DNA from 2 places in the Pseudofrankia coriaricola genome. Region 1 is predicted to be linked to the other one. Evidence: riboswitches for the same ligand, from Rfam matches in the RefSeq annotation. Region 1 holds a riboswitch; the other holds the start of a gene.
The links. Region 1 has a riboswitch for S-adenosylmethionine ahead of QOZ89_RS29375 (DUF3293 domain-containing protein). Riboswitches for the same ligand answer to the same signal wherever they lie in the genome.
Positions count from the first base shown of each region.

Region 2: linked by a shared signal. The riboswitch ahead of thrC (threonine synthase) and the one ahead of QOZ89_RS29375 (DUF3293 domain-containing protein) in region 1 are both predicted to bind S-adenosylmethionine.

Region 1 is NZ_JASNFO010000060.1:53,419-69,422, forward strand. It holds gene QOZ89_RS29370 (hypothetical protein) at 1-1,084, opposite strand, end outside; gene QOZ89_RS29375 (DUF3293 domain-containing protein) at 1,077-2,093, opposite strand; SAM riboswitch class IV at 2,150-2,261, opposite strand; gene QOZ89_RS29380 (PASTA domain-containing protein) at 2,503-5,307, opposite strand; gene QOZ89_RS29385 (VOC family protein) at 5,713-6,105, opposite strand; gene QOZ89_RS29390 (transglutaminase TgpA family protein) at 6,286-8,973, opposite strand; gene QOZ89_RS29395 (DUF58 domain-containing protein) at 9,345-11,087, opposite strand; gene QOZ89_RS29400 (AAA family ATPase) at 11,091-12,056, opposite strand; gene QOZ89_RS29405 (hypothetical protein) at 12,142-12,327, shown strand; gene QOZ89_RS29410 (hypothetical protein) at 12,785-15,631, shown strand; gene QOZ89_RS29415 (AMIN-like domain-containing (lipo)protein) at 15,904-16,004, shown strand, end outside.
Region 2 is NZ_JASNFO010000057.1:83,436-99,439, reverse strand. It holds gene thrC (threonine synthase) at 81-1,367, opposite strand; SAM riboswitch class I at 1,557-1,618, opposite strand; gene QOZ89_RS28615 (HAD family hydrolase) at 1,889-2,722, shown strand; gene QOZ89_RS28610 (alpha,alpha-trehalose-phosphate synthase (UDP-forming)) at 3,109-4,899, opposite strand; gene otsB (trehalose-phosphatase) at 5,189-6,088, opposite strand; gene QOZ89_RS28600 (LytR C-terminal domain-containing protein) at 6,400-7,110, opposite strand; gene QOZ89_RS28595 (DUF3263 domain-containing protein) at 7,107-7,409, opposite strand; gene QOZ89_RS28590 (ABC transporter substrate-binding protein) at 7,745-9,040, opposite strand; gene QOZ89_RS28585 (RNHCP domain-containing protein) at 9,321-9,701, shown strand; gene QOZ89_RS28580 (Glu/Leu/Phe/Val family dehydrogenase) at 10,069-11,322, opposite strand; gene QOZ89_RS28575 (hypothetical protein) at 11,695-13,455, shown strand; gene mptB (polyprenol phosphomannose-dependent alpha 1,6 mannosyltransferase MptB) at 13,397-15,229, opposite strand; gene QOZ89_RS28565 (hypothetical protein) at 15,748-16,004, shown strand, end outside.

The DNA.
Region 1 (16,004 bases):
GCGCCGCCACGACCTCCACGGGACGGTCGTCCGGGACCTGGAACGGCCCCCAGCCGAACGGCACCTCGCACCGGAAGCCGCGCCCGTCGCCCGAGCCCCAGACCGGGCCGCCGTCGATCTCCTGGTCGTAGCGCAGCTCGTCGAACGCGGTCAGCAGCCCCCGCCACAGCAAGGTGTTGTCGGTCTCGGCGTCGGCATGCAGCGTGTCGTGATACTGCGTGACCCGGTGCCGGCCCGGACGGGAGTGCCCCTCCTCGTCGCGGTACACGAACGGGACCCCGGCGACCTCGTCGTGGAGCCCGGCGTCCAGCGCGCCGACCGCCACCGCGATCTGGTCGCCGACCGTGGCGACGGCGAGCTCGGCCAGCACGGCCCCGCCCTCCTCGCCGAGGATCTCGTCGACGTCGGTGTCCTCGTCCTCCTCCTCGTCCTCCTCGTCGCGGGGCTGCTCGCGCCGCCCGACGACGAACGAGCAGGACAGGTAGAGCACGTTGCTCTGGTCGTCTTCACCGCCGGGCTCGGGCTCGTCGCCCTCGTCCGCCGGCGGCCCGCCACTGGGCGCTTCGGGCTCTCCCGGAACGGAGGCCTGATCGACTTCGTCCTGGCCCGGGAGGGCCACCAGGTACGCCGGGCTCGCGTCGAGCGGCGGCGCCTGCCCGGTCGGTTCGTCGCCGTGGAACACGGCCCGGAGCGAGATGCCGCCGCCCGGGCCGTCGTCCTCGTTTTCGTCCTCGTCCTCGTCGTCGTCCGTTTCGTCCCGGTAGGGAATGGCGGGCCAGGGGCCGGCCAGCCAGCGGTTGAGGGTGCTCTCGCCGTTGCGCCGCCGGCACAGCGCGGCCGCCCGCGCGAGGTCGTCGACGGTCGCGACCGGCGTCGTGACCCGCAGCACCGCGACCGACGACGCGCCGCCGGGCACCGGGAGAAGCTCGAGCAGGGTGCCGAGCTCGCTGTGTCGCCAGACCAGCCCGGTTCCGCCCGGGCCCTGGCCGATCCACTCGTCCTCGGCGCCCAGCTGGCGCAGGACGTGCTCGCGCAGCCGCGCGGCGAGCGGGAGCCCGGTGTTGAACCCCACCGCGTCACTCATTGCCGCCCCCGTGGTCCCGCGGGGTGGTCGAGGCGTCCCCCTTGGCCGCGCTCGCGGGCCGGGGGGACGCGGGCTCGTCCGCTGGAGAGACGGGCGCGGCGTCCGAGGTGGGCGTGGCGCCCGACGGCGTCGTCGGGCCAGTGGGGGACGCCCCGCCCGACGGCGTCGCAGGACCGGCGGGGGAGACGGCCGGCTGGCCGGGTTCCGCCGGGTCGGTCCCCGCCGACGGCGCGTCGCCCGCCTGGTCCCTGGCCCTGGCGATCGCCGCGGCCTCCGCGGCTTCGGCCTCGGCGGCGAGGGCAGTCTCCAGCGCCGCGCCCGCCTCGGTCGTCGACGCGTCGGCCCGCGGCCGGGCCGCCAGCGGGTCGGGCAGCGGCGCCGCGGTGCGGGAGACACGCCAGCCGAGCTCCCGCGGCGTGACCAGCTCGTCGCAGGGTACGAGCGACCACGCCGCCGGTGTCCACTCGAAGATCGCGTCCTGTTCGAACTCGGCGCCCAGCGCCCGCGCCCGTGCCCTGGTCAGGCCGGCGACGGCGATGCTGAGCTCGGTGTTCTTCTCGTCGCCGCCGACGGCCGGCCAGGAGGGCAGGCCGGTCGCGGCGACCCTGCCAGCCAGCGCCCGCTGCCGGCTGGCGTTCTCATGCGGGCGCAGCGGCCGGGAACGCGGGTTGAACGCCGTGAGGACGTGGACACGCTCGACGTCGGAGAACGGGAAGTCACCCTCGGTGGTGCCGCGGGCCGCGGGGGCGACCACCACAGTCGCGGCGCCGACGCCGACGCGGACCCGGGTCGGCCGGTAGCCGGCGAGCCGCCTCTCCACGTCCGTCGCGGCGCGCAGCCGGCCGAAGGCATCGTCCAGTCGCGCGACCTCCGGTCGGCGCCAGTCCGGGTCGTGGGACAGCAGGTCCCGCCGACGGTCGAGGTACGAACGGGAGGCGGCCGCGGCTGTGGCCCCGGGCTGGGCGCCCAGGAGCGCCAACAACTCGGCACGGCCAGGATTCGGACGCATCGACACGTATACCTCCGGGGGCCTCGGTGGACCCCCGTGCCCATGTCGGCTCGGGAGATCCGCGTTATCGCCGCCAGCCGTCGCCGACGACGATCAGGTCGTTCCCTGGGGCACCTTGCGCGAAGGTTGCCGGACGACGAGCCAGGTCTTGACGCCATCCTCTTGACCGCGCCCTAGATTAGGACCTCCGTATACGTATCGCAAGGTTTGTGCTGCCCGTGCTGGATCCACTGAATGCAGTGTGATGGTACCGGCGTGGTCTGACAGATTTTTCCCGCACTCGGTGCCGCCCTGCCCAGCTCCGAGCGGAGGACCGCCGGACGCGCGCGCCGGACGCGCGCGGCCGACACGCCCCCGGAACACCCTGGCCCCGGCCCTGGCCGACGCGGCCGCGGCGATGACGGCCCGCTCAGGGCGCGCCGGTCGGCGAGGTATCGGTAGGCGGAACGGTGGCCGGGGGCCCGGTCGTGGAACCGGGGGAGCTGGGCGCGTCCGGTGCCTTCGCGACGGTCAACGTGACGCTCGAGCCGCGCCGCACAGTGCCGGACTCCGGCGTCTGCGCGAGCACCGTGCCGACCGGCTGGTCGCTGGTCTGCCGGACCACGACCACGTCGAGGCCATATGAGTTGAGCGTCTTCTCTGCCTGCGCCCGTTGGGAATTGACCGTGTACGGGACCGTCACCTGCGTGCTGACGACCGTGATCGTCACCTTGCTGTGCAGCGCGACCTGACTGCCCGACACCGGGTCGACCGTCTCCACCAGGCCGGGCCCGACGCCCGACGGCCCGGTGTCATACCTGACCGTGACGACGAGTCCGGCGGCTTCCAGCGCCGCGCGTGCCTCCGCCTCCGGCCGGCCCGCGACGTCGTTCACGGTGGTGTGCCCCGGGCCGGTCGACACGGTCAGCGTCACGGTCGCGTTCTTGGCTGTCGAGCCGCCGGCGGGCGGGTCCGTGGCGGTCACCATGCCGGCCGCGGCGGAACTCGCCGCATAGTCGAGCGCGATGTCGGTGAAGCCGGCGGCCCGCACGGTCGTCTGCGCCTGGTCGGCGGGCTGCCCGACGACGTCCGGCATCTTCGCCAACGACCGGGTGCCGCTCGGGACGATGACCGTGATCGTCACCGTCGAGCCGGCCGCCACCTCGCTGCGGGCGACCGGGTTCACGGCGGCGACCCGCCCGGGACCGACCACGGCCGGGCCAGTGCTCGTCCGCACCACGACGGTGAGGCCGGCGTCCTGCAGGGTCCCCCTCGCCGCGGACTCGGTCAGCCCGACGACCTCGGGCACCCTGATGGACTCCAGGCCGGCCGACACGACGAGCGTGATCGTCTCCGTCGCCTCCAGCTGGCTGTCCCCACCGGGCCGGACCTGCAGCACGGTGCCCTTCACCTTGATGTTCGGCGTCATCTCCCGGCGGACGTGATTGAACCCGGCCGCCCGCAGCCGCTTCTCCGCATCGGCCGCGGTGAGCCCCACCAGGTCGCCCGGGACGGTCAGCTCGGAGGCGGCGAGGACACCCGACTGCGCCCTGCCGGCTGGCCGCTCCAGCGCGGCCCTGGCCGCGACGCCGACGGCCACCAGCGCGACCAGCACGCTGAACGCGCTGATCAGCGTCGTCCAGGGCAGGCGGCCGGGCAGGGTATGCCGCGCGCGCCGGCGGCGTGAGGAGACTTCGTCGCGGTACTGGCGCTCGGCGGTGGTCGTGGGCGCCTCGGCGTACCGCTCGCGCGGCTCCGCGTCACCGTGACCCGCCAGCGCGAGTGTCTCGGCCGTCCGCTCCCTGGCCTGGCCTCCCCGCAGCACGACCGTGTCTGTCTGCGCGCGCCCGCTGGGGCCAGGCCCGTCGCCGGTCGCGCTGGCGCCGCCGGCGCCGAGGTGGGCCGGCGTCTCAGCGCGGGCCTCCTGGCCGGCCTCGCCGTCGCCGGCGAGGCCGGCCAGGACCGGACCGGACCCGATCGTGGGATTGTCGTCGCCGGTGGCGACCATGGCCCGCGGATCACTGTCAGTGCTGTCAGTGCTGTCAGTGCTGTCAGCGCCGGCGGTGGGCACGACGCCGTTCGCGGCGGCCGGGCCGGCCGCCGCGGCCACGGAGCCGGCGGAGTCCGGAGCTCCCGCGGCCGACAGTTCCGAGACCGCCCGCGCCGCCGGAATGCCGAGTTCCGCGCGCGTCGAGACCAGCGGCGCGACCGGGTCCGCCTGGCTGGTCCCCGAGGCGGCCACATATGCGGCCCCGGTGACCGGCACGATCCCGCGCGTCGGGCTGAGCGTTTGCAGCCGGCTGACGATCTCGCCCGCGGTCGGGCGCTCCGCCGGGTCGCGGCGCATCGCGTCGCGCACGACATCGGTGAGCGACTCGTCGACGCCGTCGAGGTCGGGGTCGCTGTTGACGATGCGGAACAGCACCGTCGGCACGGCGCCGCCCCCGAAGGGCCGCCGCCCGGTCGCGGCGAAAATCATCAGGCCGCCCCAGGCGAAGACGTCCGCCGCGGCCGTCACCCGCTCGCCGCGGGCCTGCTCCGGAGCCATGAACGCGGGGGTGCCGACCACCAGGTCCCTGGTCACCGTCACGCTGTCCGGCGCCCAGGCTACCCCGAAGTCGATCACGCGCGGGCCGAACTGGGAGAGCAGCACGTTGGACGGTTTGAGGTCGCGGTGTACCAGGCCGGCGGCGTGGATGACGGCCATGGCGCTCGCCACGCTGACCGCGAGCCGTTCGACGTCGGCCGAGCCGAGCGGGCCGTGCGCCGCCACCGTCTCGGCCAGCGACGGGCCGTCGACGAACTCGGTGACCAGGTAAGGAGGCCCGTCCGAGGGGTCGACGGCGTCGAGCACCTCGGCGGTGCAGTAACGGGCCACCCGCTGGGCGACCTCGGCCTCGCGCCGGAACCGGGCGCGGTACTCGGGATCGTCGGCGAGCTCGGCGCGCACGACCTTGACCGCCACCCGCCGGCCGGCCGGCGAGCGGCCCAGGTAGACGGTGCCCATGCCGCCCTCGCCGAGCCGGGCCAGCAGCTCGTAGCCGCCCAGCTCGCGCGGGTCCGACGGCCGCAGCGGATTGCCGGGCAGCGGAAGCGTCCGCATGGCCGCGAGCGGCCTGTCGGGCGGCTCGAGGCTCGGATCCGAGCCGCCATCGTGGGGGAGGGCGGACTCGTTGCCCGCGGACAGGCCTGGCCTGAGCGCGGGCGAGCCGGCCCCGCCTCCGCGTGAGTCCACGTCGCCCCCGGGGTCAACCTTGGATGTGGTCGGACGGCAGCGCGTCCTTCCTTCAGGACGCACCGCGCGACAGTCTGGTTGTCTTCTGTCGTATACCCGACAGGTCCGACAGCGCTGGCGACCGACTCGCCGGAAAGCGGTCGGCCGCCATGCTGGGTGTTCGCCCGCCAGGCGCGGCCGTCAGGCGCCGGCCGGCCGCGGCGCGGCCCTCGTCCGTCATAGCTCCGACGGATGAGAAGGCCCTATGAGCGGACGGCGTGGCGGCCGGGCGAAGGCGTTGGCAAGCGAGGTCCCGAGGGATATGTCGTCATTGTCGCGCGTCTAATTCAACCGGCGGCGGGGGGAGGTGAGCGTTGGCCGTCTGGCGTTTCAGCGGCGAGCTGGGATCCGGCTGGCGACGCGGGCCTAGGCAGGGCCGATGAGGTCCCAGCGGTTGCCGGCGATGTCGAGGAAGACGACCACCTTGCCGTAGGGCTCGGCGCGCGGCTCGGCCATGAAGGTGACGCCCGCGGCGAGCAGCCGCTGGTAGGCGGCCTCGAAGTCGTCGACATTCAGGAAGAAACCGACGCGGCCGGCGGCCTGGTCGCCGACGGCCGCCGCCTGGCGCTCACCGTCGGCGCGGGCGAGCAGGATTCCCGTCTCGGCGCCGGGCGGCCGCACCACGACCCAGCGCTTCGGGCGCCCGCTGTTCGTCGCCGCCGGCGAGTCCTCGACCAGCTCGAAGCCCAGCACATCGGTGAAGAACGCGATCGCGGGGTCGTAGTCCTCGACGATCAATGCCACTAGTCCCAGCCGCACACCACGAACCTATCGGCCGAGACCAGCGCCGGCCCAGCCACCGATGGCGACGGCGCCTCAGCGCGGCGTCAACTCAGCCATCTGACCGGACCGAACCCAGCGCGGCCACGGTCAAGTGCATCGGCCCGGAACCACGTCAGAGGGCGCTCAGCGCCCGACGGCTGGCGCGAAGCGCCAGCCCTACCGGCCGAGGACTCGGCGAGGAGCCAGCCGGGTGGCGAGGCGGCGACGCGGGGAGGCCGACCGCCGGGCGGCACGCTCGACGGTGCTCGCCAGGCGTCGTGCCTCGTCGGCCGCGCGGGCGCCCCAGGGGCCCTCCCAGCCGACCGACGGGCTTCCGGCGGCGCCCGGCCCGGCTGGCGGCCGCCGCGTCTGGACGCTCTCGCCGTTCGCCTTGCCGGTGCCGGTGCCGGTGCCGGCGTCGGGGCCGGGGCCGGGGCCGAACAGCGCGAGCGTCGCCAGGTTCGCGAGGCCGCGCAGGGCGCTCAGACTGGACCCGCGTCCCGCGCTGTGGTCACCCGCCCCGCCGCCCGCGACCGCGCCGAGCTGGACGACCTCCGCGGGGCTCGCCGACTCGGGTATGCGCACACCCGCCGAGGCCAGCGCGTCGAGGGCGTGCGCCCAGGCGAGGACCACCCGCTCGCGCGGCCGGCGGCGGCCGGACAGCCGCCGGTGCCGGCGCGCAGCCGGACGCGCGAACGCGACCAGCAGGTAGCCGGCGATGAGCGCGGCGGCGGTGAGCCCGGCCTTCGACAGGAACCCGTGGATGTCCGTGGCCCGGCCGGCCGGTGGGGCGACGGTGATGGCCGGTTGGGCCGCGGCCGCCGGGGCGGTCAGCGGCCCGCGGACCGCCGCGTCCACCGCCGCGGCCTGCACCGCCGACTCGCCCTGGGCGGAGCCCGCGAGCGGGGCGCCCCGGGCGTCGGTCGCCGCCGGGGTGGGGAAGAACGGCAGCCAGCCCGCGCCGTCGAAGCGGACCTCGGCCCAGGCGAGCGCCTGCCGCCCGGTCACGGCGACCGTCGCGGGCCTCGCCTGCGCGTCGGGAGCGAAGCCGACCACGACCCGGCTCGGCAGTCCGAGGATGCGGGCGGCCAGCACGAACGTGGTCGCGAACTGCTCGGACGTGCCGCGCCGGGTGTCGGCGACGAAGTGCTCGACATGGGCGAGCGAGTGCCCCGGCGGCACCTGGGGGTCGAACCGGAAGTTGGTGGCAAGGTAGTGCTGTAGCAGCGCTGCCTGCTGGAACGGGCCGTTGCCCTGGCCAGCCGCGACCTTTGCCAGCGCGCGCAGTACCGGCGGGATGTCGGCCGGCAGGGCAAGGTACTCGGCGTCCGTGCTGGCGGTCGCCGCGGTGGCGGTGGTGAGCGCCGCGAGCTCGTTCAGGGAGCGGGTCGGCCGCGGCGCGGACACGATGGTGAACCGCTCACCCGCGGCGAGCGGTACCGTCCGCAACAACAGGCCGTCAGTCAGGTCGACGGCGAAGCCGCCGCCGCTGCCCGCGTCCGCCGTCCTCGTCTCCGTCCCGGCGGCCGAGCCGGCTGCGCCGGTCGAGCCGGTCGCGCCTGGTGCCGGGCCGCGGTTCACGCCCTGGCCGGACCCCGCGTCCCGCGGCTGCGCCGTGGTGGGGGCGGCGGCAGGTGGACTGGCGGGCGCGTCGAGCTCCACCGGGCGGTCGAGTGCCGGCAGGAGCTGGCCGGTCAGACCGGTGACCGTCACCTGCTGGGTGACCCGGGCGCCGCCGCGGTCGGCGCCGGTCCCGCCGGTGGCGGGCACCTCCCGGCCCGCCCGGGTGTAGCTGGCGGACGACGTCCAGGTGGCGCCGTCGAAACCGGAGAGCACGGCGAGCCGCAGAGGGACCGGGCCGGCGCTCTGGCCCGTCAGCCGGACGGTGAACAGGTCCTCGTCCGGGTGGGTGCTCCAGCCGGCGAGCGCGGACAGCGGGTTCAGGCCGTCGACCGGGGCGGCCGGCGTGGATCTGTACGCCCGCGGGTCCACCGGCGCGCCCGCGTGGAGCGCGGCCGGCAGCCGCCCTCCCGCCGCGAGCCCCGCGGCCACGACCACCGCGAGCGCCACCGTCGCCCGCGCCGCCCCCGGCAGCCGCGAGGGCCGGTCGGGGCCGAGCGTGATCCGCGGCGGTGGTTCGTCGGCCCGCGCGGAGCCGGCCGATGCGGATGAGCCCGGCCCGACGGCTGTGACGGCCGGCTCCGCCGTCGGTGCGGTCGGTGCCGTCGTTGTCGTCAGTGCCCCGGAGGTTATGGGCGCGCCGGCCGATCCGGCCGCGTCGTCCGCCGCCGTCGGCCGGCGGGCCAGCGCGAGCAGGCCCACGAGCGCGGTCAGGGCCGCGGCGGGCGCGAGGTTCGACCCGGCCGCGGGGAGCGAGGCGGCCGTCCCCGCGAGCAGCCCGAACAGCGCCGGCAGAGCGGGCAGCAACCGGGTCCTGGTGCGCATGACCAGCTCGGCGCCCACGGCGGCGGCGAGCCAGGTGACCAGGACCGGAACGACGAGCAGGTCAGGCTCAGCCGGGGACGGCACCACGACGTCGAGCAGCCGCGACGGCCCGTTCGTCACGCCGGCGCGGACCGCCGCCAGGCGGTCGAACGGGGTTCCCGCGGCGATCGTCGCCCCGGCGGTGGTGACGAATCCGGCCGTCCACAGCAGCGCCGAGAGCGCGAACGGCGCCGGCCGGCCTCGCCGCCAGGACACCGCTCCGACCAGCACCACCGGCCCGGCCGCGGCCGCTGGGATGGCCAGCCGCAGGTCGGCGGGGGAGAACAGCCGCAGGAAGCCCCAGCCGTCGACCGCCGCGAGCGCGGCGACGAGCGCCAGCGCGAGGACGCGACGCGGCCAACGCTCCGCCGGCCGCGCCACCCCGCGCCGCTCCAGGCCAAACGTGACGCGCGAACGGCGAGGTCCCGCTCCGCCGAAGGCTTGCCGGCCGCGCTCGCCGGGCGTGATTCGCCTCCCCCTCTCGCGGCTCCCGGCGGCGCCGGCGGCATCGGGGGCGCCGGCACCGTCGCCGCCACTGGTGCCATCGGCGCCCCCCCGGTCGGCGTCCGTCTGGGGCACGGGAACGGGCGTCGCCGCCGTCGCCGCTTCGGACAGCCTGGCCATGGGCACTGTGGGCGCGGTCGGCGAGTCGGTCCCGCCCCCACGCCTCGCGGATCCTCCCGACCGGGACGGGGACTCGCGACGCTCGCGGCGGCGCAGGTTCTCCAACAGGTCCGGACTGTTCCGCCCGTTCACATGCCCCCGCCGAAGTAGCCCGCGCGCGTGTTCGACCGCACCCCCGCCCCCCGTCCCCGGCCGCCGACCGGCCAGGCCTCGGGCAGCCGGGAGGCGTCCGGGATGTCGAGGACGCGCAGCCTGCCCGCGACGCTGGTGCCGACGTCGCTCGGCCGGCCGATGAGATCGAACCGGCCGAGCAGGGCCGCGGCGTCCGGATCCGCGGCCCGGCGCAGCCGAGGCCGCTCGGCCGGCGTGTGCCGGGAGCGGGCCCTGGCGGCCGCCATGCTGCGCGCGCCGACCCGGACCACCACCACCTGTCCGAACCGATGGACGACCGGGGCGACGGCGCGCAGCTGACCGCCGTCGAAGCCGCCGGTCACAACGATCAGCGTGCCGACGCCGCCCCGGCGCACAGTGCTGAGCACCTCGAGCGTGCCCGTCGGGCCGAGCGCGATCTCGGCGAGCTCGTCGAGCAGCGCCTCGGTCTCCGGCGCCCGGCCCCGGCCGGCGCGGCGTACCCCGTCGGTGGTGAGCAGGACGACGCCGAGCGACTCCCTGGCGCAGCCGAGCACCACCGAGGCCGCGACGTCGACGGCCTCCTCGAAGGTGTCGGCGCCGACCTCACCGGGTGGGTAGGCCTCCGGGCGGGTGTCGAGGACGACGGTCGAGGCCGGCTCGCTCGGTTCGACGTGCTCGCGGACCATCAGCACGCCCGTGCGGGCGCTCGACGGCCAGTGGACGAACCGCAGATCCTCGCCGCTGACGTACTCCCGGATGCCGTGGAAGATCACACCGCCGGCGGCGCCGTCGGCGGTCCGGCCGTCCGGGTCCCGCGCGGGCGCGGCCGGTGGCGCGCCTAGCGGGCGGGCCCGCGGCCGTACTCGCAGCACGTCGGTGGCGGACAGCCGCACCGTCGAGCTCACCAGCCCGAACGGGTCCGCGCGGCGTACGAGGACCGGCCCGAACGAGATCACTCCGCGCCGCCTCGTGTCGAGCGCGATGTCCAGCGACCGTGTTCCCGCGCCGGGCACCCGACGGACGTCGACGACGATCTTTCCGGTCGGGTGGGCGGCCGTGCCGCCGCCCACCCGACCCTCCAGGCGGCCGGCGAGGCCGTCGCCCGAGTCCATGCCGGCGCCAGTACGGGCGCCCGCGTTGTGGTCCGCGGTCCCCGCCCGCCCCAGGGCGCCGCGGCGGCCGGATGACGCCGCCACGGCCCGCGGGCCGTGGCTCCAGGGAATATGCAGCCGTACCGGCGGGGAGGGACGGCGGGACGGGTTGTGGATCTCGATGACCAGTGCCGCCGGCTCGCCCCTGGCGACACCGTTCGGGTTCACCCGCAGCGTCGCCCGCAGCCGTGGCCGGCGCGCCACCGACAGCGTCGCGACCAGCAGCGCGCAGATCGCCGCCGCGGCAAGCGCCACGAGCTCCGCGTAGTGCAGCACGGCGGCCCCCGCGACCAGTACAACCGCGGCCCCGAGCAGGCCGAGGCCGGGCGGAGTGACGCGGGTCGCGACGTCCGGTTCGCTGGCCGGTGCCGGCGTGACGGCGGCGGGCGCCGAGGGGACGGCGTCGGCCGCGGAGGGGATGGCCCGAGCGTCGCGGGCGGTCGAGGTGCCCGCGTCCGCGCCCGTGCCTGCGTCCGCGTCCGCGTCCGCGGAGCGGATAGCCGTCTCCGTGTCCGTGTCCCTCTCCGTGTCGCTGAGATCGACCAGGCCCAGGCCCGCCGATCCCGCGCCCGGCGAGTAGGTGCCCATCGGCTACACGCCCACGAGGCGGCGCGGCGACGGGACCGCCCGTACGACCTCGTCGACCACGTCCTCGGCGGTCACCCGCTTCAGCTCGGTCTCCGGGCTGAGCACCAGGCGGTGGGCGAGCACCGGCTTCGCCAGCGCCTTCACGTCGTCGGGGGTGGCGAACTCGCGGCCGCCGGCGGCGGCGCGCACCTGCACCGCGCGCAGCAGCGCGATGCTGCCGCGCGGGCTCGCGCCCAGGCGCAGGACGTCCGGGATCCGCCTGGTCGCGGCGACGAGGTCCACGATGTAGCGGCGCAGGGCAGGCGCGACATGCACCGACAGGGTGCGCTCGGTATGGGCGACGACGTCCTCGGCGCGCATGACCGGCGCCAGGTCCTCGACGCGCCGGCCCACCTGGCGGCCCTCGAGGATCTCCAGCTCCGCGTCGGTCCCGGGGTAGCCGAGCCGCAGCCGCATCAGGAACCGGTCGACCTGGGCCTCGGGCAGCGCGTAGGTGCCGTCCATGTCGACCGGGTTCTGCGTCGCGACGACCATGAACGGCAGCGGCACCTGGTAGCGGGTGCCGTCGACGGTGACGAACCCCTCCTCCATCACCTCGAGCAACGCGGACTGGGTCTTCGGCGACGCTCTGTTGATCTCGTCGCCGATGACGAGGTTCGCGAACACCGGGCCAGGTCGGAAGCCGAACTCGCCGAGGCGCTGGTTGTAGACCGTGGTGCCGGTGATGTCGGATGGCAGCAGGTCGGGGGTGAACTGGATCCGGTGGGAGCTGGCGTTCACCGACGCGGCGAGGCTGCGGGCCAGCGTCGTCTTGCCCAGTCCGGGGACGTCCTCGATCAGCAGGTGGCCTTCCGCGAACAGGCTGATCACCGCGAGCTCGATCGCCTCCCGCTTGCCACGGATCACCCGCTCGACGTTCGTGACCACGTCGGCGAACGCGGCCGCGAACGTGTCCAGCTCCTCGCTCACCGCCCCTCACCCCCGGGCTGGCCAGAGGACCCCTTGGGGCCGGCGACAGTCACAGCCACTCCTTCCTGACGGGCACCGAAGTTCCTTGACGGGCATGAAGTTCCTGGCGGTCGTGGACCTGCCGGGTGCACGCGGGTCAGTCGGCGCGCGGGAGACGGCCTTCGCGGCCTGCCTGGCCGACCGGACCTCGCGAGCTGACCGGGTGTTCCGCGGGCTGAAGCAGCTTGGCGGACCTACGGGGACCCCGGCGCGGCGCGAGACAGCGCTGTGAGCCGCAGTGGGGGCGGGCCGCGCCGTCCGAGGGGGACGATTCGGCGCGGCCCGCCCGCGGGCGGCGGGGGGAGCCGCCCGGAACCAGTCCGGTGTGCGCGCCGTGTCCCCACGGTCCGAACCGGTTCGCTCACATACGACGGCGAGCCCTTCGGGTTCGTTGCGCCAGCTCGCCCAGAAATTGTGGATCTCGTGGTTCTGGGTGATTTAAGGACGAAATAGAAGTAACCCCTCGCATCCGGAGAAGATCGGGGCGCAACCCGTCGGGGCATCCATACGTCAGACGTGCCGTGACGCGCACAGGCCCTCACGGACCGCCGACCTCCCGGATTGGCTTCCGGACCTCCCAGATTGGCTCCGCAGGCTCCGCCAATCCGGCAGGAACCCCGAATCGGGCAGGGAACCCGGATCCGGCGGGAACCCCGCGGCCGAACTCGACCGAGCCGGTCGAGGCAGCCGTGCCGGCCGGTCCGGATGAGCCACGGCGCTCCCCGTCGAGGCCGGGGCGCGGCCGCCGGGTCACCTCGGTCGCCGCGGCGCTCGCGCTGGTCGGCGTCGCCGCGACCACCATGCTCGGGCGCGGCTCCCACCCGGTGACGCTGGACCTGAGCGACGGCGGTGGCTGGCTGGTGAGCGAGCAGTTCGGTCTGCTGTTTCATGTCAACGGCCCGTCCGGGGTGGCGGACGCGGCCGTCGCCCTTCCCGGCGCGGCCGGGCACCAGCTGGCCGTGCTTACCGACTTCGCCACTCCGGCGCCCACTCGTCCCGCCCGGGCGTCCCGTGCCGCCGCGACCGCGCCCGCGGCGGGTCCGGAAGGGGCGGCGAGCCCGGCGGCACCCGGCGCCGCCGGGCCAGGCCTGACCGGCCCGGCCGGCGCGTTCGGCGGTTCCGCTGGCTCGGATGGCGCGGCCGGCTCGGATGGCGCGGCCGGAGGCCTGGCGACCGCGCCATCGGACGAGGCGGTGATCGTTGTCGACGCGGTGGCGGGGACCGTGCTGCGGATCGACCCGGCGCTGCTGGAGATCGTCGCCACCGTGGCGTACCCACAGGGCACGGTGGTCAGCGCCGCGGGCGGTGACGCCTATGCCGTCGACGCGGCGGGCGGCCTCGTGACCCGGCTCGACTCCCGCACGCTGGCCGAGCTGGGCTCGCCGATCACTTTCCCGCCGGGCCTCGGCACGGTCGCCCAGACCGTGGACGGGACCCTCTGGGTGCCGGTGCCCAGCACCGGCACGGTCGTGCCGGTCCGATCGGGAACGCCGGGAACGCCGGTCCCCGTCGCGGCGGTCGGCGACCGGGTCGACGCGGCGGTGGTCGGCGGGTCGCCGGTCATCGTCGACCGCACGGCGGGCACGGTCTCCCGGCTGACGGCGGACGGCGCCGAGGCGGCCCTTCGGCTCCCGGCCGGCGTCGACGCGGCCGGTGAGACCGGCACCGACGGCGGCCGCCAGATGCTGATCCCCGCGCGGACCGAAGGCCACGTGCTCGCGCTGGCCGAGCCGTCCACCGGACGGCTGCTGCTCGCCGACCTGGACTCCGGGCGGGTAAGCGCGACGAACCTGCCGACCATCGGCTTTGGCGGGGCGGCCAGCGGGACGGCCGGCGGACCGCGCCGGCTGGGTCCGCCGGTCTGGTACGACGGCCATGTCTACGTGCCGGACTCGGACGCGGGCGTGGTCTGGGCCTACGACCCCGCGACCGGGCGCTTCGCCACGCCGGTGCAGGTCGCGCCGGCGGGCGGCCAGGCCCGGATCACCGCGGACGTCCAGAACGGCCAGCTCTGGATCAACGACGAGGCCGGCCCGAACGTCGTCCTCGTCGACGGCGCCACGCCGCGAACCATCCTGAAGTTCGGCGCGGCGCTGCCCGGCGGCGGGCACACCAGCACCCCGAAGCCCCTGCCGCCCGGCCAGACACCTGGCGGTCTACCGTCCCAACCGGCCAGCGGCGCGGGGACCGGCGACGGCCGGGGGCAGGTCTGGCCAGGCCAGGGCCGCCCCGGGGGCGACGGCCAGGGAGGCAACCCCGGCGGCGACGGCCGCGGCGGGAACGGCAACGGCGGCAACGGCGGGAACGGCGGGGGCGGTGGCCAGCCCGGCGGCCCCGGCGGCGGCCGGCCGGGCACCACGAGCGGCCCGGAACCCGGCCAGCAGCCGCCGCCGTCGCAGCGGCCGACGGACCCGCGGCCGACGGCGAGCCACACCGTCGCGCCGCCCCAGCCGGAGCCCACCGCGACCCAGCTGCCCGAGCAGACCACGGGGCCCGGCCAGCCGGGCCCCGGCGACACCGCCCAGGCGGACGACCACCGAACCGAGCAGAGCGACTCGGGCCAGGGAGGTCCCCGGACCGCCACCGGCGCGCAGCCGTCCCGGCCGGATGCCGCCGGTGACGGCGGGACCGGCGCCCCGGCGGCCGGCCCGCCGACGGCCCGTCCCTCCGCCGCGCCGGCGCCCACGCGGACCACGGCCGCGGCCACGCCGGCCGGCTCGCCCGGGCGGACCACCTCACCCGCGCAGCCGACCACGGCCCCTGGGCACGCCCCGACGCCGCCGGGGGCTGGCTCCCCGCTGCCGCCGGGCTTCTGGCTGTTGACCGACGCCGGATCGGTGATCGCCCGTGGCACGGCCGGGGCGGTGAGCGCGGATGGCGCCGACCCGGCGGCCGTCGCCATCGCGCCGACCGCGACCGGCCATGGCTACTGGCTAGTCGAGGCGTCGGGTGCCGGCCACCCGGCGGGTGACGCGGCACCGCTGGCGGGGAGCGCGAGCGGCGGCGCGGTGGTCGCCGCGGCCGCGGGGCCGACCGGGGGCGGGTATTGGACCGTCACCGCCGCCGGTGTCGTCGCGGCGCACGGCACACTCGCCGCGTACGGGTCGCTCCTGTCCGCGCCGGCCGCGCCGGTCGTCGGCATCGCCGCCACCCCGACAGGCGGCGGGTACTGGCTGGTGGACGCGGCCGGCGGGGTCTACCCGTTCGGCGATGCCGAGGGCATCGCCGCCGGCGCCGCGCCCGCCACCGCCGCGACCGGGCCCGCGCGCACCGTCGGCATCGCCGCGAGCCCGACCGGCTCGGGCTACTGGACCGTCACGGCGGCCGGCACGGTGGCGGCCCACGGCGCGACCGGCCACTACGGCTCGCCCACCTCCCCGCCGGCCGCCGTGGCCGGTGTCGCGGCGACCCCCAGCGGCCGCGGGTACTGGCTGGTGGACGCTGGCGGCGGGGTCTACGCGTTCGGCGACGCCGTCGCCCTGTCCGCGTCGGTCCCGGCGGGCACGCGGGTGCTCGCCGTGGCGGCGGTGCCGTGACGAGGCCGGCTCGTCTCATGGCCGACGAGAATGGACAGCCGGCAGCCTCGGCCTGGATGCTCGACGCCCAGATCGGCCGGATCACCGATCCCCAGGTTTCTGGCGCCCGATTCGTCGGTAGGAGGACATTCCTCACTCGGACGCCGCGCTCCCGGCGTACCGTCGTCGCTCCCGGTCGTCGTCGGACGAGCCAGGGAACCAGGTCGGAGGCCGTCATGTCGCGGTTCAGATCGCCGTTTTGGTCTTGGCGGGGGCGCGGCGCACGTACTGTCGTGCCCGCGCTGGTACTGCTGGTCGGCGCCCTCTCCGCCTGCTCGGACGACGGTGGCTCGCCGTCGCCGGAACCGGCGTCGACGACGTCCGCCGCGGCCAC
Region 2 (16,004 bases), on a different contig from region 1:
ATCGGTGAAGCCGATCTGACAGGCCGGCCGGACGTTGGGCGCCGACTCGACGCAGCCAGCGTGTGGGCTTGTGCCCGGTATCAGTCGTCGCCGAGCCCGGCCGCCTCGAATGCGGACAGGCTCGGGGGGATGGTGGCGGTGGGGAGGGCGTTGCCGACGAGGGGGTCGAGGGTCTTCAGGCCGTCGCCGGTGTTGTAGATGACGGTCTCCGCCTCGGGGTCGAGCAGGCCCTCGCGCAGCTGGCGGCGCAGGTTGGCGACGGTGACGCCGCCGGCGGTCTCGCCGAAGATGCCCTCGGTGCGGGCGAGCAGCCGCATGCACTCGACGATCTCGTCGTCGGTGACGTCGGTGATCGCGCCGCCGGTGCGCCGGGCCACGTCGAGGGCGTACGGGCCGTCGGCGGGGTTGCCGATCGAGAGGGACTTGGCGATCGTCGACGGGCGGACCGGCGCGACGGTGTCGGTGCCGCGGGCGAACGCCGACGCGACCGGGTTGCAGCCGGCGGCCTGCGCGCCGAACACCTTGTACGGCGTCTCCTCGACCAGGCCCAGCTTGATCAGCTCACGGAACGCCTTGTCGATCTTGGTCAGCAGCGAGCCGGACGCGATCGGCACGACGACCTGTTCGGGCAGGCGCCAGCCCAGCTGTTCGGCGACCTCGTAACCGAGCGTCTTCGAGCCCTCGGCGTAGAACGGGCGGACGTTGACGTTGACGAACGCCCACTCGTACTCGTCGGCGAGCTGGCTGCACAGCTTGTTGACGTCGTCGTAGTTGCCCTTGACCGCGACCAGGGTGCCGCCGTAGACGGCGGTCGAGACGGTCTTGCCGTCCTCCAGGTCGTGCGGGACCAGCACGATCGAGCGCAGGCCGGCGTGGGCGGCGTGGGCGGCGACGGAGTGGGCCAGGTTGCCGGTGGAGGCGCAGGCGACGGTGGTGAAGCCGAGATCGCGGGCGGCCGACAGCGCGACGGAGACGACCCGGTCCTTGAAGGAGTGCGTCGGGTTGGCGCTGTCGTCCTTGACCCAGAGGGTCTTCATGCCGAGCTCGGCGGCCAGCCGTGGTGCCGGGCGCAGCGGGGTGAAGCCGGCGCCGAGCGAGACGCGGCGGGCCGGGTCGTGCCCGGCGGGCAGCAGACCGACGTAGCGCCACAGGTTGCGCGGGCCGGCCTCGATGGACGCCCGGGTCACCCGGCGCAGCCGGTCCTCGTCGTAGGAGATCTCCAGCGGAGCGAAGCACTCGATGCAGACGTGCGATGGTGCCAGCGGGTAGATAGCGCCACAGTTGCGACAGGACAGCGCTACCGCTGGGTTCGCGGTGTCATCTGAGGTGAAGCCCGACTGGGCAGAGCGCTCCGGCGCAAGAGTCATTGGAACTCCTCATCTTTCCCGGGGCCGCCATGGCACCACGGGTCGGAATTGGCACCTGCCGCGGGGGTGCGCTCGCCTCGTCCGGTTGCCCTGCCTGTCCCCGTCGCGCGGAGCGCGACACCAGGGTCCAGGGGCCGCCTCCCAGGGGGAGATCGCGGCCAGGACGAACCGCCCGAAGGGCGGCGAGCACACTCATCCGCTCGGTTGCCGGGGCTTCACTGGGCCGTTCCCTCTGCCCCTCTGGATGAGCCATCTTCAGTTGTGTCTCCGTACTCTAGACCGCCCCACCATCGCGCGCACCGCACTTCTTGTCGTATGCACTGTGATACGGCTTGCGTCGGTCCACTCGTCCGGGCATCGGCGGGCTCTCTTGGCGGATGCTGTCGGATGGGACTCCCGGGTCGAGCGCGAGCCCACCGGAAGCCCACCAGAGTTGCTGGGACATCGCAGATCCGGGCCTGTGGGCCGCGCGGCCGACGATCGGACGCGCGGCAGGCGGGCCCTCGGGAGGAGCAGCGCGCGTGAGCGTCCGTGTCGTCTACACCGACCTCGACGGGACCATGGTCGGCCCGAAGGGCTCGTTCTTCCTGGCCGAAGCGACCCCCGACGACGCACGTCGCGGCTCCCCGGGGACGCTGACGCTCGCGGCCGCGCGGGCGCTCGTCGACCTGCACACCGCCGGCATCACGCTGGTACTGGTCAGCGGGCGGACCCGGCCGCAGCTGGTCGAGGCCGCGGCGATCTTCGGTGCCGACGGATTCATCGGCGAGCTCGGCGCCATCGTCGGCTGGGACCAGGGCCGCCAGAGCGAGATCCTGCGCGGCGCGATGCCCGAGCGTTTCGCCCAGGTACCCGAGGACCTACTGCACGAGCTGATCGCCGCCCATCCCGGCCGTCTGGAACTACACACCCCATGGCACACCGGGCGTGAGCTGGACGTGATGTTCCGCGGAAAGATCGATATCGTCGCCGCCGACGCCTGGCTGCGCGCCGCCGGTTACGGTTGGCTCTCGCTGCGCGACAACGGGCTGATCTCGCCGGCCCACATGCCGGACCTCGGCGTCAACCCGCACGTCTACCACCTCGTGCCCGACGGCGTCGGCAAGGGTGAGGCGGTCGGCTGGGATCTCAAGCGGCGCGGCATCGACCCGTCGGAGGCCATCGCGATCGGAGACTCCGCCAGCGACCTGACCATGGCGCGCCACGTGGGCCAGATGCACCTGGTTGCCAATGCCCTGCGCCACCCGGACATTGCGGCGCTGCTCTCCGCCTACGACAACGTCGTCGTGGAGAAGGAGCCGGTCACCCTCGGCTGGGCGAGCGCCGTCCGCGCCGCGGTCGCCACCCACGGCTGACACCGAGGCCCCGCCGCTAAGAAGCCGCCGGAAAATAACTCTGCTTCTTGACCAAGGAGAGATGCCGCCAGTCTCGCGACAAGTCCAACATCAAAGACGGAACTTGTTTCCCGGCGGCTCCCAAGAGTCGCGCTCCGTTCTGGCGTGGCGTCAGCGCAACCCAACCACCGATGGCGACGGCGCATCGGCGCACCACCACCGCAACCACATCCCGACCCAGCCCCACACCAGCCCCGGCCATACACCTCAGCCCCGGAACCAGGCTGGGAGGGCGCCCTAGGCGCCCGCGGACCTCCCAGATCGGCTCCGCAAGCTCCGCCGATCCGGCAGGAACCCCGGGCGTCGCGGCGAGAGGTCGCGCAAGCGACCTTCGAGCCAGCGACGCCCTAGTTCGTTGCCAGGGGCTGGGGGAGGTCGGGAGGGGCGGGGAGGGCGGCCAGCTGCTGGCGGAACCAGTCGCCGGGAGGGAGCCTGGCGGCGAGCGCGGCCAGGCGGAGCGCGCGTCGGCGGCGTTCGGCGGGTGACATGCGCAGGGCCGCGTCCATCGCCTCGGCGGTCTCGGCCACGTCGAACGGGTTGACCACCAGCGCGTCCGCGGCGAGTTCCGCGTAGGCACCGGCCTCCCGGGACAGGACCAGCGCGACGTCGCGGCCGGAGACCGCGGGGCCCTCCTTGGCGATGAGGTTCATGCCGTCGCGAATGGGGTTCACGACCAGGACGTCGGCCAGCGTCAGCGCCGCCAGTGAGCGCGGGTAGTCGTCGGTCACCTCGAGGCGCAGTGGCAGCCAGCCGTCGGTGGCGAACTCGTCCTCGATCTCGGTCGCGATCCGCTGCACCGCCGCCGTGTACTCGCGGTACTCGGGCAGGTCGTGCCGGGAGGGGTACGCACAGACCAGGTGGGTCACGCGGCCTCGCCAGACCGGGTGGTTGCGCAACAGCTCCCGATAGGCGTCCAGGCCACGGACGATGTTCTTCGACAGCTCGGTGCGGTCGACCCGCACGATCAGCCGTCGGTCGCCGACCAGTTCGCGCAGCTCGGCCGCACGGGTGATCACGTCCTTCGCCGCGGCCCGCGCGCGAAGCGCGACCGCGTCGACTCCTAGCGGGTGGATTCCGATCCTGACCCGGCGGTCCCCGTGCCCGCCCCCGGCGCCCGGCCGGGCGATCTTGGCCTGGCCGGCGGTCTCGACCGGGAGACCGAGACCGTCCGCGGCCCGCGGGCGCCCGTTCGCGGCGGCCCATCCGTTCGCCGCCGGCCGCGGTGGGCCGTCCGGGCCGTCCGGGCCACCGCGGTGTCCGTCCTCCTCATCGGGGGCGGTCCGCTGCTCGACGATGGGGACGCTCTCGGTCACGCCGCGGTCGATGACGAGCGCCCGCTCGCCGTTCACCGCCAGCTGCTCATGGACGGCGACCGCCTCCGAGATCCCCACCGCAGCGACGACGGTCGGGCTTTCGCCGTCGATCTGAAGCCGATCGTCGATCTCGATCTCGATGTCGTCACCGAACAGCGCGCGGACGCAGTCGCGGAACGCCGTCGCCCAGCGGGCGGTCAGGAAGCCGAGTCGGTCGGCGCCGAGCATGCCACCGATCACCGCGCGCGACACCCGATCCGGCAGGATGCGGAAGTAGTCCGGAGGTGCCCATGGAGTGTGGGTGAAGTGCGAGATCCGCAGGTCCGGACGCAGCTTGCGCAGCAAGCCGGGGGCCAGCGTCAGGTGGTAGTCCTGGATCAGCACCGCGGCGCCGGGCGCGGCCTCCGCGGCCAGTGCGTCGGCGAACATCGCGTTGTAGGCCTCGTAGGCCTCCCAGTCCCGCCAGAACACCGCGCCGAAGCTCGGCTCGGCCGCCGGGGCGAACAGCAGGTGCAGGACGAACCACAGCGTGCGGTTGGCGACCCCGTTGTAGGCCCGGTCGAACACGACACGGTCGACGTCGAGCATCCGCACCGCCGCGCCGCCGGTGTCGAACCTCGCCCGGTCCAGCCGCCCGTCCGGTGACTCGCGCGCCGCCTTGCGGTCGGCGTCGCTGAGCGCCGCACAGACCCACACGATGCCGGAGGGGTGATCACCACAGTCGCCCTCGACCGCGTCGCCCAGCCCGGCGACCGTGCCCACGGCCCCGGCTGTGCCCACGGCGCCCGCCGCGGTCGCGGCGGCGTCGCGGATCACTTCCTGCATGCCGCTGACGAGCCCGCCGCTGCCGCGCCGAGCCACCAACGCGCCGGTTTCCGAGAAGGAGAAAGCGACTGGACCTCGGTTGGAGGCGACGAGCACCCGCGCGGTGCCGGCGGTCTCCGGGTCGGGCCCCGCCACCGCGGCCCGGGTCAGGTATGGCACATAGGCACCCTAGACGAGTGAGACCCCGTCGTTGACCAAGTAGCGCTACACGACGGTGCCAAAAGTTAACTTGGTGGACCGACCGTTGTGACGGGTCCGTGGGCCAGCGGCGAGCGGAGGCCGATCCGGGTCAGCGAAGGCGGTTGGTGAGGACGCGCAGAAGCGCGACGACACCGGCGGGCCCGTCCACAACCAGGTCGGCGCGGTCGCGCAGGACGGCGGGGACCTCCGGACCGTCGCTGCAGACGGTGAGACCGGCGATGCCGGCGGAGCGCAGCCTGTCGACCGCGTCGAACGCCGGCAGGTCACCGAGATCGTCGCCCGCGACCAGCACCGAGCGGGCGGCCCGCTCCGCGACCAGCTCGCGCAGCGCCCTGCCCTTGTCGTGGTGAGGGGGGCGCAGCTCCAGCACCTTCTTGCCCGGCGCGGCCTCCAGCCCGTGGTCCTCGGCGAGGCGGCGCAGGGCCGGCGCCAGCGCGCCGAGCGCCGCGTCCGGGTCGGCCGCGCGCCGGACGTGCACGACCAGGGCCTGGACCTTGTCCTCGACGGTCACGCCCGGCGGGGCGTCGCGCAGCACCTCGGGCAGCAGCGCGCGCACGCGGGCGACCCCCGGCAGCGGCTCGGGGCTGGTCGTGACCCCGGTCGTGCCATCCCAGCGCTGCAGCCCGTACTGGCCGAGGACCGTCAGGTTCGTCAGCGCCTCCGGCGCGGCGCCGTTGCCGGCGGCGGCGTTCTTCCCGGAACCACCGCCCTGGGCGCGGGCACCGCCGGACACGAGGCCGGTGAGCTCGAGGACCACGTCCACCGGGCGACCGGTGATGATCGCGCAGGTGCCCACCCGACCCGCGAGCACTCGCAGAGCGTCCAGGGCGCCGGGGACGGGCACCGCGTCCGACGGCCGGAGCACGATCGGCGAGAGCGTGCCGTCATAGTCCAGCGCGACCAGCGCGGTCTTCGGCGCCGTGATCAATGCCGCGAGCCCGGCGCCGCCGGCGGGCGTGCGTGGGGCAGGGGCGGGAAGAGTTGTCATGACGCTGCCTCAGTTGGGCGTACCTGGGCGACCATGGCAACAAGTGTGCCGGTGGCGTCAGGCCGGCCACGCACCGACCATCCCGCTAGACCTCAGAGTTGCCACACGTGTCGCCCCTCCCGGCCCCCGCCAAGCGTGTCCCGGACGCGTCGCCGGCCGGTCGGAAGCCCGATCCGCATGCCCAGCCGGCGGTCTTCGGAGGGTCTGGGTGCAGGCGAACCGCCCCGCCCCACCCCGCCTGGTCGAAAGGACGGCCGGCCGGCCGCGTCGCCGATGCTCCCGAGACGGGAGATCATCGGTCGGGTGCTCGTTTACGGTGCGGGGGTGGGGAAGTCCCTGGTGACCACGAGGATCAGCTTGCCGGGTTCGACCAGCTTGAAGTTCGCGGTGATCTGCTGGGTCTTCGTGACCCCCGGGACCAGCCGCTGGAGCGCCTCCGCCGCTGGTTTGAGGCCCTCCTCGTAGAAGACCGTGGTGACCGGCACGTCATAGGTGCTGACGTAACCTCCGACGCGGTCGACGGTGAAGCCCGCGTCTTCTACCGGCTTGCGGGCCGCTTCGGCGAGTCCCTCGATCTTGGAGTCGTTGAGGATCACAACCGGGGCGAGGGCGTGATCACCCCCGGCTGGGGCGGGCGGGCGGGTGGTCGGCGCCGAGGTGGTGGCCGGGCCGGCCGACGGGGTGCCTGCCGGGCTCGTTCCCGGCGCGGCGGTGGTGGCCGTGCCGGCCGGGGTGGTGGTCGCCGCGGTGGCCGACGCCGACGGGCGGGCGGCCGCCTGATCGGCGCCGTCGTCCGGATTGTGAAGCAGGTTGACCAGCAGGATGCCGGCGGCGACGGCGATGATGGCGATCAGGCCGCCCCAGAGCCTGCGCAGCCCGGGACGGCTGGGCGGTGGGCGGCGGCCGCCGCCACCACTCGCGGCGCCAGCGGAGCCGTCGCGGCCGGGGGCGGCGCCGGCCGTGCCGGTGCCAGCGCGGGCGGCGCCGGCGTGCGGGCCGGGTGTTGGGTCGCCTTCGCTCATGCTCGGTCGTCCGCCTGGGAGCCGTTGGTAGCTGTGACCGGCGCGGATGTGGCCGGGGACCAGCCCTGGCGGCGGGCGGCGCGCAGGCGGGACAGGCGGCCGACCAGCATGGGCTCGGCGGCCAGAGCCGCGGGGGACTCGATCAGCGCGTTGAGGAGCTGGTAGTAGCGCGCGGGGGACAGGCCGAACTCGGCACGGATGGCCTCATCCTTGGCCGCCGGGTACCGCCAGGTGCGCTGCTCGAACCGCAGCACCCGGCTGTCACGCTCGGACAGCCCCGGCACGGCCGGTCCGGACATTCCGGTGACCGCCGTCGGCTCGCCATCATCCACGGCGCGACCCCCCTTCGGCCTCTCAAGCGACTCGGAACCCGCGTGGGCTGGACTGGCTCCCGCCCCGCCGCCCGATTCCCGCGAACGCGGCTATCGGGCTGGACGTCACTATTTCACCCCGCGGGCACGACAAACCGAGGAGCCCCACCCGCACGCCGGTGCCAGGAGCCCAGGAAGCAGGCCGGTGCCCGTCACTGGCACACACGGCCGCCGCCGGGGCTGGGAGGAGGGGGAGCGCGGCGCGGCCGGGGAACGGTCAGGGACGCGGCGCGCGATCGCCGGGGGGCGGGCGAGTGCGTGGGTTACTTGCTCCGGAGGCGGTTGCCGCACCAACGGTCGGCGCCGTCGGGGTCCTTGACCAGCTCGTAGTCGGTGCCCTGGTTGTTGACCCGCACGAAGGTGTAGCAGAGGTTCAGCTGTCCCCAGTTCTTGAAGTCGACCGGGCCGGGAAGCAGGCCGCCGGCGTTGTAGTCGGTGACGCCCCGCAGGGTCTCGATATAGCTGGCGCGGGTCGGGCAGGCGGGGCCCCGGAGCAGGCCGGTCAGGAAGATGTCGGTGCTGAGGTAGGCGACAAGGGCGAGTTCCTGGTCCGGCGGCTGCAGCTCCGGCGCATACGCGCGCATCGCGTCCATATAGAGGTCGTGAGCGGGGGTTCGGTTCAGGAACGGCACGTAGTTCATGTAGGTGTACAGCCCGGCCATCGCCGGGCCCTTCTCCTGGAGCACACCGCGGTCATAGCCGGCGGCGGACAGGAAAACCTTCACCGTGGCACCCGCGGCGCGCGCGCCCTCCATGACCTCGCTGGTGTCCACGGCGGACAGGGCGCCGACGACCGTGTCCACGCCGGCCTCCTTCAGCTGCTGGCCCAGCTGGACCGGGTCGGTGTGGGTCGGGTTGTAGATGAACTTCTCCGGGGACACCTCGACGCCCGCCGCCCGCAGGCTGTCGGCGACCTTCTGGCTGATCTGGTTGGAGACCTGGTCGGCGTCGCTGAGCACGATGGCGGCCTTCGTGCCGCCCCGGGCCTTGACGAAGGTGCCGAAGGTGTCGACCGACGGGCCATCGGTGATCACATAGCCGTGGGCGAACATGTTGTCGTAGCGGTGGTCGGCCCAGAGGGCCTCCGCCGGCAGGCCCGCCACCGGCACACCCTTCGCGTGCAGGTAGTCGGCGCTGCCCGAGGCGGCCGTCGTCGACTCCACGACCCCGAAGACCTGCTCGTTCTCGACGAGGTCGTGCATCGCCTCGAGGTTCTGGGGCGCGCTGCCCGCGTCGTCGCGCCACACGAACGTGAGTTTTCGGCCGTGGATTCCGCCCGCGGCGTTCTGTTGCTCGACCCGGGCGATGAAGCCCGAACGGGCCGCTCCCAGAGCCTGGGCCAGTGGCCCAGTGTCCGGGTAGACCCAGCCGATTTTGATTGCGTCCGCGCTGAAGCCGGGGGTGGTGCAGGGCACCGGTCCGGAGGCGGCGTTACCAGACGTCCCACAACCGGCGGCGAGGGCGGCGGTGGTGGCGACCGTGGCGAGCAGCGCGGTTATTCGTAACCGGCCCGGGCGTTTCGGCCGGACGGTGCGGGGTCGGGGGCGCGAGCGGCGCATACGGGACACTTCTGACCTCCTGGCCGATTCCGGCAGACGATAGTCCGGCGTTTGGTCGCGACGCGAGGTGACCCCGTGTTTGCCGAGTGCTAGAGACCTTCTGTTGATGTTGGATGAAGAATTAGACAGTTAACCGGCGCTTACCGAGTGCTGATGGGGCTCGCCCGCCACCCGCGGCGGTCGTGGCACCGTGCCTGCCGGTGGCTGCCTCGTCCGCCGAAGTGCGCGAATCGCCCTTTCCAGCCGCCGTGGGCCGCGTCGCGCGGGCTACCGTGGACCTGTGGCACGCCGGTTCACCCGCACCACCGAGGACTTCGACTGCCTGGTGTGCGGCGCCTCGGTGCGAGGCGATGGGTACACGAACCACTGCCCACACTGCCTGTGGTCCCGGCACGTCGACGTCCAGCCGGGTGACCGGGAGGCCGGCTGCGGCGGCCTGATGCGCCCGGTCGCGGTCGAGTCCCGTGCCCATGACACGGTGCTCACCCACGTCTGCGAGCGCTGCGGCCACCGTCGGCGCAACCGGACCTCGCCGGCGGACGACCAGCCCGCCCTGCTGAGCCTGGCGGCCGAGGCGGCGAGCGCCGCCATCGCCGGCGGCATCGACAGCACCGCGCCGAGTGCCGCCGCCGGCGCCAGAGAACGGCGCCGACGGCGATAGCCGCTCATCGTACGGACGCGCCCAGCCCAGCACCCCCCTCAGCCCGGAACCCCGCTCGGCCCCCTCAGCCCGGAACCGCCCCAGCATCCGGACTGCCCCAGCAAGCGGCAAGCGGCACCCCCAGCCCGGCACCGCCCCAGCAAGCGGCCCCCCAACCCGGAACCGCCCCAGCAAGCGGCAAGCGACACCCAGCCACAGCTCGTGACGGCGCCATTAGCGCTGCGCCAACCCAGCCACGTCCTCAGCCCGGCACCACCTGAACCACGGCCATACGCCTATGCCCGGCACCACGCGGGGAGGACGCTCAGCGTCCGACAGGCAGGGCGCGCGTCCAGCGCCGCACGCCGCACGTCCAGCGCCCGCCGCCTCACGGGTAGAGGCCGCGAGTGCGGTGTGCCTCCGCGACCCGCCCGACACCGATGACGTGCGCCGCCTCGCGCAGCGTCAGCCCGCGCTCGGTGGCGAGCCGCGACACCTGGGCGTAGGCGCGCTCCATCAGCTCGGCCAGCCGTTCGTTCACCTGGTCCTCGGACCAGAAATAGGCCTGCAGGTCCTGCACCCACTCGAAGTACGAGACGGCGACGCCGCCGCCGTTGGCCAGGATGTCCGGCACCACGACGACGCCCTTGTCGGCGAGGATCGGGTCGGCCTGCGCCGTCACCGGGCCGTTCGCGCCCTCGACGATCATCTTGGCGCGCACCCGTGGAGCGTTCTCCGCCGTCACCACACCCTCGAGCGCCGCCGGCACCAGCACGTCCACGTCGAGCTCGAGCAGCTCGCCGTTGGTCAGGGTGTCGGTACCGGGATAGCCGACCACCGTGTCCGCGCCGCGGGCGAGATGGCGGATGAGCGCCGTCGGGTTGAGCCCGCGCGGGTTGTAGACCCCGCCCTTCACGTCGGACACCGCGACCACTCGGCAGCCCGCGTCGTGCAGGTACTGCGAGGCGAGCGCGCCGACCTTTCCGAAGCCCTGCACGGCCACGGTGATGCTCTTCGGGTCGATGCCGCGCTCGCGCAGCGCGGCGAACATCGCCAGCTGGACGCCGCGGCTGGTGGCGCCGGCCCGGCCCGCGGAACCGCCGACCGCCAGCGGCTTGCCGGTCACGACGCCGTGCGACGTGTGGCCGGTGTGCGTCGAGTAGGTGTCCATGATCCAGGCCATGGTCTGCTCGTCCGTGCCGACATCCGGGGCCGGGATGTCCTTGTCCGGGCCGATCAGCGGCACCAGCTCGGCGGCGTAGCGGCGGGTCATCCGTTCCCGCTCCCGGTCGGAGAGCATGGCGGGCTCCACCGCGATCCCCCCCTTGGCGCCGCCGTAGGGGATTCCCATCAGGGCGCATTTCCAGGTCATCCACATGGCGAGCGCCTTGACCTCGTCGAGGTCGGTGGACGGATGGAAGCGGATGCCACCCTTGGCCGGCCCCCGCGCCAGGTTGTGCTGAACCCGGTATCCCGTCAGCACCAGCAGCTGCCCGTCATCGCGCTGCAGCGGGACGCTGACCGTGACCGACCGCCGCGGCATGCGCAGCAGGTCGTGCATTCCGTCGTCTAGACCCAGGTGCCGCGCGGCGTCCGCAAGCTGGACGCAGGCGGTGTCCCAGGGTGATGCCCCGAGGCTCACTGGCCCTCCTATGTGGCCCGCGGGGACGAAGACCCGCCGCGAGAGCCACCCGGCAGGTAGTGGCGCCGGGCTGGCCCGCGACCTACCTGACCGGCTCTGCCGATCCCGGGGACCCCGTGAACCCCGTGGCGGGAGAGCCCCCGCGAGCGCATCGCCGTTGATGCACTAGGTCACGCACGGTACCCGCCTTGAGCGGTCCCCTCCACGCGGCCCGGCGTGGTCGGCCGGTACGGTCCGCGATATGCGGCCTGATTCGCCACGGCGAGACAACACGCCGACGGAGCGCGACGCGGCCGCTCGCCGCCGGACGGCAGGGGAGACGACCCCTCGGGCGGCGGCCGTGGCCGACATCGGGACACGGCCGGTGGCGTGGTGAAGGACCTCGAGCGTGTCGACCCCGAGCGTGCCGCCGATCTCGCCGTTCACGGCCGCGGCGCGGTGCCGTCCGGAGACGGCACTCCGGCGGCCGGCGGGACCGGGCTGGTCCCGCCGGCCGGGGCGGCGGGCGCCGGCGCGAGACGCGGCGGGTTTGCTCAGATGGTGGGCCGCTGGCGCGAGCCCTGGTCACGGCGGCGGTTGTGGACGTTCTGGGCGGTGAGCCGGGCGGTTCTCCTGACGTTGGTCTTCGCCGGCCGGGTGCTCGGCGCCCAGCAGGGCGTCCTCGGCGACATCCGGCTCTACGCCGGCTGGGGGGAGTCGTTCGTCCACGGCCATGGGCTGCCGGTGGGCGACGAGACCTGGCAATACCCACCGGGCGCGGTCCTCGTCTTCGCGGTCCCGGCGCTCGCGCGCGCGGTGGCGGGCCTGTCCTATCGGGTCGGCTTCCCGCTGTTCATGGTCGCCGTCGACGCCGCGGTGACCGCCGCCCTCGCCCGAGCCGGCCGGGGGGCCGACGGTCAGGGAACCGCCGGCAGAGCTACCGGAAGCTCTGCCGAGCCGGTTTCACCTGGGATTCCTAGAGGGCCAAAGGAGGTGCGAAAATGCTCCTCCTTCGCATCTCCGGAGGCCGCCGTCCCCAGAAGCACTAGAGGGCCAAAGGAGGTGCGAAAATGCTCCTCCTTCGCATCTCCGGAGGCCGCCGTCCCCAGAAGCACTACTGGAAGGTCGGCGATCCTGCGGGTCTGCCAGGGGGGACCTCCTGGGCCGGGGGCGCGGGTATGGCTGGTGGGCACCCTCCTGCTCGGGCCGGTGACGCTCGCCCGGTTCGACCTGGTACCCGCGGCCTGCGTCGTCGCGGCACTGCTCGCTCTGCGCGCCGGGCGGCCCGGCCGGGTGGGCTTCGCCGTCATGGCCGGCACGCTGGTCAAGGTCTGGCCGGCCTTCCTGCTGGGCGCCGTGGGCCGGCCGTCGGCCCGCGTACTGGCCCGGATGGCCATCGGGGCGGCCTGCGCCGCCGTGGCCGTGGGGCTGGTGCTCGTCGCGGCCGGCGCGGGCGGTGACCTGCTCGGCTTCCTCGGCGCCCAGCGGGCCCGAGGGCTGCAGCTGGAGGCCGTGCCGGCGACCGTCTTCGTCGTCATCCGGATGTCCGGGGCGGGGGAGACGGCCCGGTATTCCTACGGCTCCCTGCAGTTCGGCGACTCGGCCGCGCGCACGGTCGCCACCGTCTGCACCGTGGTCGAGCTGGTGGTGGTCGCGGCCGTCGTGGTCCGCTGGTGGCTGCTGCCCGCCAGATCGCCCGCCTCCGGCGACGCCGACGGAACCTCGGCCGGCTGGGCGGTGGTGGCCTGCGACCGGCTGCTGGCGCTGCTGCTCGTCGTACTCATGACATCGCGGGTGCTCAGCCCGCAGTACCTGCTGTGGGTGCTGGCGGTCGCGGTCACCGGCGTCGCGCTCGCGGGCGGGACCGGCGGGGTCCCTCCCGGTTCGGCGAGGCCCGAGATCTGCCGGCAGGATCGCCGGGACGCCCGCGAGCGACGGCGGGTGGGGCTGATCGTGCTGCTGGCGGCGGTCGCGGTCAGCCAACTGGTCTACCCCTGGCGGTACAACGACGTCATCCAGGGCCGGATCGTCATGAGCCTGGTTCTCGTGGGGCGCAACGTGCTGCTGCTCGTCGCCACCTGGCACGCCGTCCGGGTCAGCCTGGCGTGGCCCACCAGCCAGGCCGCCGCGCCGTCACGGCGCCGGCGGCCGTGACGAGCAGCGCGGCCACCGCGGCCAGCGTCCCCACCAGCGGAGCGGGGAAGGCCGGCCCGTGAGGGCCGAGCAGCCGCCAGGTCTGCGCCAGCGGAGACAGCGTCGCCCCGCACAGCCACACCGAGGTCGCGCACACGATCCCCGCGCCGACCCGGCACCGCCTCCGCGCCAACCCGGCCTCGTCCCGTGACCCGGTGGGCTCTTCGGCCTCGTCGCCCCGAAGGCCCTCCCGGATCATGGGACCATCGCCGCGCTGGTGGGCGACGTGCGCGTCCGCGATGAGGATGGCGAGCATCGGCAGCGCCGGGCCCAGATACCAGGGGTAGAGCACCGGGCTTCCGAGCGCCACCGCGAACCCGCCGATGCCCAGCACGGCGAGCCCGTCCCGCCCGTCGGCCGCCCCGGTGACCGGGCGGCGCCAGGCCCGCCACAACAGGACGACGACGACGGCCGCGGCGGCCGCGAGGGTCACGGTGCGACAGTCGGTGAGCAGCGCCGAATCGCGCCCAGCCGAGACCTGCTGGCCCGCGAGACCGGCCACCGCCGCGACGAGTGAGGCGAGGAGTGACGCGGGCGCGATCCCCGTCGTCAGCTCCCCCGAGGTGGCCAGTGCCTTGATCCAGGTCGGTGGGAACCCGCTGGCCAGCACGCTCAGCCCGAGCACCGCCGCCGCCACGGCCAGGTCGGCTGCCACGGCCACCGCCGCCAGCCCCCACCGGCCGGCCGCCAGGGGCCGGCCGCCCGGCTCGGCCGCCGGTAGTCCCGAGACCGGTAGTCCCGAGACCGCTAGTCCCGAGACCGCGGGCCGGGAGCCGTCGGCGAGCGGGTCGTGCCGTGCGGCGTCGCGGGCGTGCGCCACGACCAGCCAGGCGAATCCGAGCAGCGTCGTCACCTTGATCGTGCCCGCGAAGCAGGCCAGCGCCGTCGCCGCCATGGCCGCGCCGGAAACGGCCCGGTGAACGGGCCCGCCGGCGGACCTGTTGGACCGCCGACCCCACGGGAACCCCGGGAACCGCGTGAACGGCGGTCGTCCAGGCCGGTGCGTGACCCGGCGTCGGTCGATCAGCAGCGCGCCCGCCAGCGCTCCGGCGGCCAGGGCGTCCAGGTGCATCCCGCCGACGAGGTGGATCACCGTCACCGGGTTCGCGGCGACGAGCGCGAGCACGACGGCCCGGCCTGATGCGCCCTCCTTCGCGCCCGCCCGCCCGGCGTCGCCGGCCGGGCCGGCGGCGCGCGGCAGGCGGTCGACGAGGCGGACGGTGCACGCGACCATCGCCACCACCGCGAGAACCGCGACGACCCGCAACGTCACCAGCGCCACCGTCGGCCCGCCGCCGAGCAGGTGGCCGACCGTCGCGGCGAGCTTCTCCACGGCCACCGCCCCGCCGCCGTATGGGGTGTGCGTATCCCGCCAGCGCGGGTCGACGGCGTTGCTGAACGCGGCGCCCAGGGAGGTGGGCCCGCCTGCCGCCAAGGCCGCCACTCCGTGGGTCGCCGGGTCGAGGCCGCGCCGGGCGAGCTCGCCCTGCGCGGCGTAGGCGTAGGCGTCCCGGCTGAACAGCGGCGGCCCGAGGGCGAACGGCATTCCCCAGGCGATGGCGGCCGTCAGGGCGGCGCGTGGGCCCGCTCGGCCAGACAATGCCCGCCGGACCAGGGTGATCCAGCACACGCACAAGGTGATGACCGCGAGTGCGGCGATTCCGGCAAGGGCGCCCCTTGTGGTGCCGGTGGGCGGAGCTGGTGGGAGAATGCCCCACCAGGGTGTCGGGTCGATTGCGCGCGGATCACGCGGCCCGAGCCGGCCTTCCGCCGTAACTGCGGCAATGGCCGCGCCAGCGCCCGCGACGAGCAGCCAGGCGGTCGCGGAGGTCGCCCGCTTGGTCGCCCGGACGGGGAGTGGGCGAGGACTTGGGAACGTCTGGGAGGTAGCACCGGGTGGCAGGACCGCTCGCCATACCCGGATCCTCGACGGGCCCTCATCGCCGTCGCCCGCCGTCGGAGCCCGAGGAGGAGGAGGCGCCGTCTCCGGCTGCCTCTCCCGCGCCGCCGGCGCCGCCGGCCGGGCCGTCTCCTGAGGCCGTGGAGCCGCGGACGGACCAGGGGCCAAGCCATGCCGCACCTGGCGATGATCCGGCTCCGTCACTCCCGCCGACCTCCTCACTCGTTGATGCCAGCCTCCCGGCCGTCGGGGCCCCGGATGCCGGGATCCTGGCGGCCGCGGCTCTGGAGGCGGCGGCCCCGGCGGCCCCGGCCGCGGGCGCCGTCGGGGCGCTGGCCGGGCTTCCATCATCGGTGCCCACGCCGCCCGGGGCGTTCCGGCCCCCTGACGGACGCCCCGGCGGCTGGGGGGCCGTCCGGCGAGCGGTGGTCCGGTCCGGGCTGTTCGTCGGCCGGGCGGTGCGGGCGCGGCCCTGGCTGCTGACCGCCGCGCTGTGCGCGCTGACGCTGGGCCTCGGCCTCACCGGGCCGGACACGCCGGCGCAGGAGTACCGGGTCTGGCTGTTCGAGCACGGCGGCGCGCGGCTCTGGGACAACCAGTGGTACGGCGG